DNA from 4 places in the Bacillus sp. KNSH39 genome. Region 4 is predicted to be linked to each of the others. Evidence: a T-box and tRNA genes for the amino acid it is inferred to sense, from the RefSeq annotation. Region 4 holds a T-box; the other regions hold tRNA genes.
The links. A T-box is a leader RNA that pairs with one kind of tRNA and senses whether it is charged. The one in region 4 lies ahead of tyrS (tyrosine--tRNA ligase), so its partner is inferred to be a tRNA-Tyr.
Positions count from the first base shown of each region.

Region 1: it encodes a tRNA-Tyr, which carries the amino acid that the T-box ahead of tyrS (tyrosine--tRNA ligase) is inferred to sense. The anticodon was not compared.
Region 2: it encodes a tRNA-Tyr, which carries the amino acid that the T-box ahead of tyrS (tyrosine--tRNA ligase) is inferred to sense. The anticodon was not compared.
Region 3: it encodes a tRNA-Tyr, which carries the amino acid that the T-box ahead of tyrS (tyrosine--tRNA ligase) is inferred to sense. The anticodon was not compared.

Region 1 covers NZ_JBQXYO010000001.1:4,601,393-4,603,568, forward strand. The annotation lists rRNA gene ACUL40_RS23410 (23S ribosomal RNA) at 1-1,001, shown strand, start outside; rRNA gene rrf (5S ribosomal RNA) at 1,104-1,219, shown strand; tRNA gene ACUL40_RS23420 (tRNA-Val) at 1,225-1,300, shown strand; tRNA gene ACUL40_RS23425 (tRNA-Tyr) at 1,309-1,392, shown strand; tRNA gene ACUL40_RS23430 (tRNA-Gln) at 1,404-1,478, shown strand; tRNA gene ACUL40_RS23435 (tRNA-Lys) at 1,483-1,558, shown strand; tRNA gene ACUL40_RS23440 (tRNA-Leu) at 1,573-1,653, shown strand; tRNA gene ACUL40_RS23445 (tRNA-Gly) at 1,683-1,757, shown strand; tRNA gene ACUL40_RS23450 (tRNA-Leu) at 1,774-1,862, shown strand; tRNA gene ACUL40_RS23455 (tRNA-Arg) at 1,866-1,939, shown strand; tRNA gene ACUL40_RS23460 (tRNA-Pro) at 1,950-2,023, shown strand; tRNA gene ACUL40_RS23465 (tRNA-Ala) at 2,040-2,112, shown strand; tRNA gene ACUL40_RS23470 (tRNA-Ser) at 2,133-2,176, shown strand, end outside.
Region 2 covers NZ_JBQXYO010000001.1:4,392,550-4,394,725, reverse strand. The annotation lists gene ACUL40_RS22510 (DUF3884 family protein) at 1-58, shown strand, start outside; tRNA gene ACUL40_RS22505 (tRNA-Leu) at 269-350, opposite strand; tRNA gene ACUL40_RS22500 (tRNA-Cys) at 361-431, opposite strand; tRNA gene ACUL40_RS22495 (tRNA-Gly) at 446-520, opposite strand; tRNA gene ACUL40_RS22490 (tRNA-Gln) at 526-600, opposite strand; tRNA gene ACUL40_RS22485 (tRNA-His) at 664-739, opposite strand; tRNA gene ACUL40_RS22480 (tRNA-Trp) at 759-832, opposite strand; tRNA gene ACUL40_RS22475 (tRNA-Tyr) at 840-923, opposite strand; tRNA gene ACUL40_RS22470 (tRNA-Thr) at 934-1,009, opposite strand; tRNA gene ACUL40_RS22465 (tRNA-Phe) at 1,028-1,103, opposite strand; tRNA gene ACUL40_RS22460 (tRNA-Asp) at 1,113-1,188, opposite strand; tRNA gene ACUL40_RS22455 (tRNA-Met) at 1,192-1,268, opposite strand; tRNA gene ACUL40_RS22450 (tRNA-Val) at 1,295-1,370, opposite strand; tRNA gene ACUL40_RS22445 (tRNA-Glu) at 1,375-1,449, opposite strand; tRNA gene ACUL40_RS22440 (tRNA-Ser) at 1,467-1,558, opposite strand; tRNA gene ACUL40_RS22435 (tRNA-Asn) at 1,561-1,635, opposite strand; rRNA gene rrf (5S ribosomal RNA) at 1,644-1,759, opposite strand; rRNA gene ACUL40_RS22425 (23S ribosomal RNA) at 1,860-2,176, opposite strand, start outside.
Region 3 covers NZ_JBQXYO010000001.1:4,013,953-4,016,128, forward strand. The annotation lists rRNA gene ACUL40_RS20560 (23S ribosomal RNA) at 1-312, shown strand, start outside; rRNA gene rrf (5S ribosomal RNA) at 404-519, shown strand; tRNA gene ACUL40_RS20570 (tRNA-Asn) at 529-603, shown strand; tRNA gene ACUL40_RS20575 (tRNA-Thr) at 608-680, shown strand; tRNA gene ACUL40_RS20580 (tRNA-Glu) at 705-779, shown strand; tRNA gene ACUL40_RS20585 (tRNA-Val) at 785-860, shown strand; tRNA gene ACUL40_RS20590 (tRNA-Tyr) at 878-961, shown strand; tRNA gene ACUL40_RS20595 (tRNA-Gln) at 1,027-1,101, shown strand; tRNA gene ACUL40_RS20600 (tRNA-Lys) at 1,107-1,179, shown strand; tRNA gene ACUL40_RS20605 (tRNA-Gly) at 1,188-1,259, shown strand; tRNA gene ACUL40_RS20610 (tRNA-Ala) at 1,270-1,342, shown strand; gene ACUL40_RS20615 (glycerate kinase) at 1,460-2,176, shown strand, end outside.
Region 4 covers NZ_JBQXYO010000001.1:3,044,464-3,046,639, forward strand. The annotation lists gene tyrS (tyrosine--tRNA ligase) at 1-1,194, opposite strand, end outside; T-box leader at 1,265-1,492, opposite strand; gene ACUL40_RS15550 (zinc ribbon domain-containing protein) at 1,562-2,131, opposite strand.

The sequences.
Region 1 (2,176 bases), 1.6 Mb from region 4:
AAACGGCGGCCGTAACTATAACGGTCCTAAGGTAGCGAAATTCCTTGTCGGGTAAGTTCCGACCCGCACGAAAGGTGTAACGATTTGGGCACTGTCTCAACCAGAGACTCGGTGAAATTATAGTACCTGTGAAGATGCAGGTTACCCGCGACAGGACGGAAAGACCCCGTGGAGCTTTACTGTAGCCTGATATTGAATTTTGGTACAGTTTGTACAGGATAGGCGGGAGCCATTGAAACCGGAGCGCTAGCTTCGGTGGAGGCGCTGGTGGGATACCGCCCTGACTGTATTGAAATTCTAACCTACGGGTCTTATCGACCCGGGAGACAGTGTCAGGTGGGCAGTTTGACTGGGGCGGTCGCCTCCTAAAGTGTAACGGAGGCGCCCAAAGGTTCCCTCAGAATGGTTGGAAATCATTCGTAGAGTGCAAAGGCATAAGGGAGCTTGACTGCGAGACCTACAAGTCGAGCAGGGACGAAAGTCGGGCTTAGTGATCCGGTGGTTCCGCATGGAAGGGCCATCGCTCAACGGATAAAAGCTACCCCGGGGATAACAGGCTTATCTCCCCCAAGAGTCCACATCGACGGGGAGGTTTGGCACCTCGATGTCGGCTCATCGCATCCTGGGGCTGTAGTCGGTCCCAAGGGTTGGGCTGTTCGCCCATTAAAGCGGTACGCGAGCTGGGTTCAGAACGTCGTGAGACAGTTCGGTCCCTATCCGTCGTGGGCGTAGGAAATTTGAGAGGAGCTGTCCTTAGTACGAGAGGACCGGGATGGACGCACCGCTGGTGTACCAGTTGTTCTGCCAAGGGCATAGCTGGGTAGCTATGTGCGGAAGGGATAAGTGCTGAAAGCATCTAAGCATGAAGCCCCCCTCAAGATGAGATTTCCCATAGCGTAAGCTAGTAAGATCCCTGAAAGATGATCAGGTTGATAGGTTCGAGGTGGAAGCATGGTGACATGTGGAGCTGACGAATACTAATAGATCGAGGACTTAACCATATAATATGTAGCAAATGTTATCTAGTTTTGAAAGAATATAAAAAACTTGTTGACTTTCGAGGTCAAATGAGTTACAATGATTCTTGTCTTAAATGAATACAGTCTGGTAATGATGGCAGAGAGGTCACACCCGTTCCCATACCGAACACGGAAGTTAAGCTCTCTAGCGCCGATGGTAGTTGGGACCTTGTCCCTGTGAGAGTAGGACGTTGCCAGGCAAAATGGAGGATTAGCTCAGCTGGGAGAGCACCTGCCTTACAAGCAGGGGGTCGGCGGTTCGATCCCGTCATCCTCCACCATATATGTCGGAGGGGTAGCGAAGTGGCTAAACGCGGCGGACTGTAAATCCGCTCCTTCGGGTTCGGCAGTTCGAATCTGCCCCCCTCCACCATTCTTAATTAATGGGCTATAGCCAAGCGGTAAGGCAACGGACTTTGACTCCGTCATGCGCTGGTTCGAATCCAGCTAGCCCAGCCATTAAGAGCCATTAGCTCAGTTGGTAGAGCATCTGACTTTTAATCAGAGGGTCGAAGGTTCGAGTCCTTCATGGCTCACCATTTTAATGAAATATGCGGGTGTGGCGGAATTGGCAGACGCACTAGACTTAGGATCTAGCGCCTTTGGCGTGGGGGTTCGACTCCCTTCACCCGCACTTTTAATAAAATAACTCATACATGTCTTGCGGAAGTAGTTCAGTGGTAGAATACAACCTTGCCAAGGTTGGGGTCGCGGGTTCGAATCCCGTCTTCCGCTCCAATTTTCAATATGACATGCCGGGGTGGCGGAACAGGCAGACGCACAGGACTTAAAATCCTGCGGTGGGTGACCACCGTGCGGGTTCGACCCCCGCCCTCGGCACCATATGCGCCCGTAGCTCAATTGGATAGAGCGTTTGACTACGGATCAAGAGGTTAGGGGTTCGACTCCTCTCGGGCGCGCTTTTATTAACGGGAAGTGGCTCAGCTTGGTAGAGCACCTGGTTTGGGACCAGGGGGTCGCAGGTTCAAATCCTGTCTTCCCGATATTCCCAAAAAACATGGGGCCTTAGCTCAGCTGGGAGAGCGCCTGCCTTGCACGCAGGAGGTCAGCGGTTCGATCCCGCTAGGCTCCACTTTATTTAATATATGTCTCGGAGGTATACCCAAGTTCGGCTGAAGGGATCGGTCTTGAAAACC
Region 2 (2,176 bases), 1.3 Mb from region 4:
ATCTACTGGTGGCGTCGGATTTAACTTCATGTCACCAGGTTGGAGAAATTCTCTATAAAATAATGAAATTATATAAAGGGATAAAAATTTATCCCTTTATTGTTTTGTAGCTTTCCCCAACTGTATCGCATGTACTAAATGAATAAGTTTACCTTAATCATTTATAACCATTTCACCAACACACCATTTTTGCTTATTTTATAGTATGATGAAAACATAAAAAGACTCTACACATTTGGTGTAGAGTCTTTTATTACGCCGTTCATGATACCGATGGTCGGGGTCGAACCGACACTCCCGAAGGAACACGATTTTGAGTCGTGCGCGTCTGCCAATTCCGCCACATCGGCACAAAAGAAAAGGCGGCAACCGGATTTGAACCGGTGATAAAGGTTTTGCAGACCTCTGCCTTACCACTTGGCTATGCCGCCATATTAAATTTTATTGGAGCGGAAGACGGGATTCGAACCCGCGACCCCAACCTTGGCAAGGTTGTATTCTACCACTGAACTACTTCCGCAAAAATGGCTGGGCTAGCTGGATTCGAACCAGCGCATGACGGAGTCAAAGTCCGTTGCCTTACCGCTTGGCTATAGCCCATCGAATTCTTACTTAATTATATGTAAGTATCCATTAGATTATTTGTAATTTTTAAAATAAAAATGGGGCGACTGATGGGAATCGAACCCACGAATGCCGGAGCCACAATCCGGTGCGTTAACCACTTCGCCACAACCGCCATGTTGTGTAAATATATTTGGCAGGGGCAGTAGGAATCGAACCCACACTGGAGGTTTTGGAGACCTCAGTTCTACCTTTAAACTATGCCCCTATGTAAATGGTGGAGGGGGGCAGATTCGAACTGCCGAACCCGAAGGAGCGGATTTACAGTCCGCCGCGTTTAGCCACTTCGCTACCCCTCCGAAACTTACATGGTGCCGGCTAGAGGACTTGAACCCCCAACCTACTGATTACAAGTCAGTTGCTCTACCAATTGAGCTAAGCCGGCGTATTTTATTAAAATAAATGGTGGCTCGGGACGGAATCGAACCGCCGACACGAGGATTTTCAGTCCTCTGCTCTACCGACTGAGCTACCGAGCCTTATTAAAATGGCGGTCCCGACCGGGGTCGAACCGGCGATCTCCTGCGTGACAGGCAGGCATGTTAACCACTACACCACGGGACCATTTGGTTGCGGGGACAGGATTTGAACCTGCGACCTTCGGGTTATGAGCCCGACGAGCTACCGTGCTGCTCCACCCCGCGATAATACTATTCATATAAAATTTATATGGTGGAGGATGACGGGATCGAACCGCCGACCCCCTGCTTGTAAGGCAGGTGCTCTCCCAGCTGAGCTAATCCTCCAAAGTGGTGACCCGTACGGGATTCGAACCCGTGTTACCGCCGTGAAAGGGCGGTGTCTTAACCACTTGACCAACGGGCCAAATATTATAAATCCTATGGCGGAGAGCAAGGGATTCGAACCCTTGATACGCTTGTGACGTATACACGATTTCCAATCGTGCTCCTTCGGCCAACTCGGACAGCTCTCCAATGGCTCCGCAGGTAGGAATCGAACCTACGACCGATCGGTTAACAGCCGATAGCTCTACCGCTGAGCTACTGCGGAATAATATTGCCTGGCAACGTCCTACTCTCACAGGGACAAGGTCCCAACTACCATCGGCGCTAGAGAGCTTAACTTCCGTGTTCGGTATGGGAACGGGTGTGACCTCTCTGCCATCATTACCAGACATTATTCTTTTGAGACAATCATTATTATAACTTATTTACTTTAAAAGTCAACAAGTTTTTTATGTTCTCTCAAAACTAGATAACATTGCTACATATTATATGGTTAAGTCCTCGATCTATTAGTATTCGTCAGCTCCACATGTCACCATGCTTCCACCTCGAACCTATCAACCTGATCATCTTTCAGGGATCTTACTAGCTTACGCTATGGGAAATCTCATCTTGAGGGGGGCTTCATGCTTAGATGCTTTCAGCACTTATCCCTTCCGCACATAGCTACCCAGCTATGCCCTTGGCAGAACAACTGGTACACCAGCGGTGCGTCCATCCCGGTCCTCTCGTACTAAGGACAGCTCCTCTCAAATTTCCTACGCCCACGACGGATAGGGACCGAACTGTCTCACGACGTTCTGAAC
Region 3 (2,176 bases), 970 kb from region 4:
GAACGTCGTGAGACAGTTCGGTCCCTATCCGTCGTGGGCGTAGGAAATTTGAGAGGAGCTGTCCTTAGTACGAGAGGACCGGGATGGACGCACCGCTGGTGTACCAGTTGTTCTGCCAAGGGCATAGCTGGGTAGCTATGTGCGGAAGGGATAAGTGCTGAAAGCATCTAAGCATGAAGCCCCCCTCAAGATGAGATTTCCCATAGCGTAAGCTAGTAAGATCCCTGAAAGATGATCAGGTTGATAGGTTCGAGGTGGAAGCATGGTGACATGTGGAGCTGACGAATACTAATAGATCGAGGACTTAACCATATAATATGTAGCAAATGTTATCTAGTTTTGAAGGAATATATATTAAAATTTCTTCTTGACATTTCGAAAGAAATGTTTATAATGGTAAAAGTCTGGTAATGATGGCAGAGAGGTCACACCCGTTCCCATACCGAACACGGAAGTTAAGCTCTCTAGCGCCGATGGTAGTTGGGACCTTGTCCCTGTGAGAGTAGGACGTTGCCAGGCTAATATTATTCCGCAGTAGCTCAGTGGTAGAGCTATCGGCTGTTAACCGATCGGTCGTAGGTTCGAGTCCTACCTGCGGAGCCATTATGCTTCCATAGCTCAGCTGGTAGAGCACTTCCATGGTAAGGAAGAGGTCACCGGTTCAAGCCCGGTTGGAAGCTTGGGAATAGGTTTAAAACTTTTTTGGCCCGTTGGTCAAGTGGTTAAGACACCGCCCTTTCACGGCGGTAACACGGGTTCGAATCCCGTACGGGTCACCACTTTTGGAGGATTAGCTCAGCTGGGAGAGCACCTGCCTTACAAGCAGGGGGTCGGCGGTTCGATCCCGTCATCCTCCACCATATATATTTAAAATGTCGGAGGGGTAGCGAAGTGGCTAAACGCGGCGGACTGTAAATCCGCTCCTTCGGGTTCGGCAGTTCGAATCTGCCCCCCTCCACCATTTTCTTTAAAATAACCTGAGAGGGTTTATTTTTTTGAAAAGATAACCATACTAGTAAATATTAATGGGCTATAGCCAAGCGGTAAGGCAACGGACTTTGACTCCGTCATGCGCTGGTTCGAATCCAGCTAGCCCAGCCATTTACGAGCCATTAGCTCAGTTGGTAGAGCATCTGACTTTTAATCAGAGGGTCGAAGGTTCGAGTCCTTCATGGCTCATCATTTTTGCGGAAGTAGTTCAGTGGTAGAATACAACCTTGCCAAGGTTGGGGTCGCGGGTTCGAATCCCGTCTTCCGCTTAATTAATAAGGGGCCTTAGCTCAGCTGGGAGAGCGCCTGCCTTGCACGCAGGAGGTCAGCGGTTCGATCCCGCTAGGCTCCATCTAAATAAAAAAGCTTACATCATACGATGTAAGCTTTTTTTGTGTTTAAAAAGACAACTTTTATACTTGTCGTTTAAAATGAAGAAAACGTAAAAATAAGGGATGGGGAGATAATTGTGAAAGTTGTTATTGCATCTGATTCATATAAAGAAAGCCTAAAAGCTATAGAAGTATGTGGAGCTATTGAAAGAGGTTTTAGAGCAATTTTTCCTAATGCAGAGTATGTGAAAATACCAATTGGAGATGGAGGAGAAGGGACGGTTGAATCACTTGTTGATGCTACAGGGGGGAGAATTATATCAATTAGTGTGACAGGACCGCTTAGAGAAGGTATACAAGCTTTTTATGGCATTTCTAAAGATAAAAAGACAGCGTTTATTGAAATGGCAGCAGCATCAGGATTACAGCACGTTCCAGTTGAAAAGCGCAACCCACTTATTACAACGACAAAAGGAACAGGAGAACTTATATTACATGCGCTAGATCAAGGAGTGGAGTACATAATTTTAGGACTTGGAGGAAGTGCTACAAATGATGGCGGGGCAGGTATGTTAGAGGCTTTAGGAGTAAGGTTTATAAATGGTAAGGGTGAAGTAATAGATCCATCTGGAGGCACATTACACTCGATTGTTACTATTGATTTTTCACGAATGGACCCACGCTTAAAGGGGGTAAAGATAGAAGCGGCATGTGATGTGGATAATCCATTAGTCGGAATGCAGGGAGCATCTTTCGTATTTGGGAGACAAAAGGGTGCAAATATCGAGATGATGAAAGAGCTAGATGAGAATTTACAACATTATGCGAATATGCTTAAACGATATGTATCTTTT
Region 4 (2,176 bases):
GCGGTCGTTTTCTGTTACAACGTAGTCTAACGCTTGTATACGCTCACCGTTTACGTAGATTGCGCCGTTCGTTACATCTTCACGTGCTTGACGTTTTGATGGAGAGATTTTGCTTTCTACAAGTAAGTCTATTAATACTGTATCTTCTGCAGTACGTTCTACAGATGGTACGTCTTTGAATCCTTGCTCGATTTCGCTTGCAGTTAGTTCTGCTACAGAACCGCTGAATAATGCAGCTGAGATTTTAATCGCTTGCTCTAATGCTTCTTCGCCGTGAACAAGTTTTGTCATTTCAGAACCTAATGCTTTTTGTGCTGCACGTTTTTCTGGTGCTTCAGCTACTTGCTTTTCAAGCTCAAGAATTTCTTCATGAGATAAGAATGTGAAGTATTTTAAGTATTTAACAACGTCGCGGTCATCTGTGTTGATCCAGAATTGGTAGAACTCGTAAGGAGTTGTTTTCTCTGGGTCTAACCAAATTGCGCCGCCTTCTGTTTTACCAAACTTCGTACCGTCTGATTTTGTAACAAGTGGAATTGTTAAACCGAATGCTTTCGCATCTTCTTCTGATTTACGGATTAATTCAAGACCAGCTGTAATGTTACCCCATTGGTCACTACCACCGATTTGCAGACGGCAATTATGGTGTTGGTATAAGTTTAAGAAGTCGTATGATTGTAAAATCATGTAACTGAACTCAGTGAATGAAATACCAGTTTCTAAACGAGATGCTACTGTATCTTTTGCTAACATATAGTTTAAACCGAAGTTTTTACCGATATCGCGTAAGAATGAAATTACATCTAAGTTACCAAGCCAGTCATAGTTGTTAGCCATTGTTGCTGGGTTGTCCACGTTTTCGAACTCTAAGAAGTTTGAAAGTTGGTTTTTAATGCTTTCTGTGTAGTAAGCAACTGTATCTTTCGTATTTAATGTACGCTCTGCTTTTTTACCACTTGGGTCACCGATCATACCAGTACCACCACCAACAAGTGCGATTGGTTGGTGACCAGCTAATTGGAAACGACGTAACATTAATACTGGTAACATATGACCGATGTGTAAGCTATCTGCTGTCGGATCGAAACCACAGTATAATTTAACGCTTTCTTTTTCTAATAATTGCTCAAGGCCCTCAGCATCTGTTTGCTGATTAATTAGACCGCGAAATTCAAGATCTTGTAAAATACCCATATCCTACATACTCTCCTTTAAGTTCATTACTGGCGTGAAGGTTGAAAACATAAAAAAATCGCCCCTTCAAATAAGGGACGATTTTGATTATCGCGTTACCACCCTAGTTGCAGGCCAAAAAGCCTACCACCTTATTTACATAACGGCTTAGCACCGTCTTTTCCCTTTTGAATACAATTCAATCGAAAAAAGATGCTCTAGGGGCGTAATTCGCGATCATCTATGTGCTGATTTTCACCGACCATCAGCTCTCTAAAACAGGGAAATGATCACTACTTCTCCCTTTCCACGCTCAATTATTCATATACTTTTCTTTATATCATTATTTACTAGCATGTGTCAAATTGAAGAAAATACTATATACAAACTACCTTGAAGATTTTTCCCCTCCATAAAACTCTTGCATCTCCTTTTCGGAAACCTTTGTCAGTTTTAATTTATGCGATTTCTTTCCCTCTTCACTCATGTACAACGTTGTATCATCCAATAATTCCAATTTCACTCTTCCATTCCAAGGGTATGACATATTACATATTACTTGATTATCATTATAATCTACTACACTCCCTTTAACTCTTTCTGTTTTCCCTCTCTTTTCATAAAACACTATTTCAATATTTTTATCGTCTATTTCTTGAATCTGAAGGTAAGCCCCTTTACCGCCAGCATACCAATACCCTTTCATCTTATTAAAAGTAGAAGAATGAGTTAAAAAAATATAAATAGTGCTTGCAACGATTATTAAGGCTATTGCACTTACAACTACGAATCGTTTATGGGCTAGAAAACTAGTTTTTTTCTTATTCTCTACATTCCATTCATTGTTCGTTTCTAATATCTCCTCTGAACATTGTTGTTTCTCTAAATTCATACCACAATCCCCACAAAAATTATCATGCTGTCGCACCTGACTTCCACAATTGGAACACTGTCTCATAATTTATCTTCCTCTCAATAACATATTAATTATATATTTGTATAT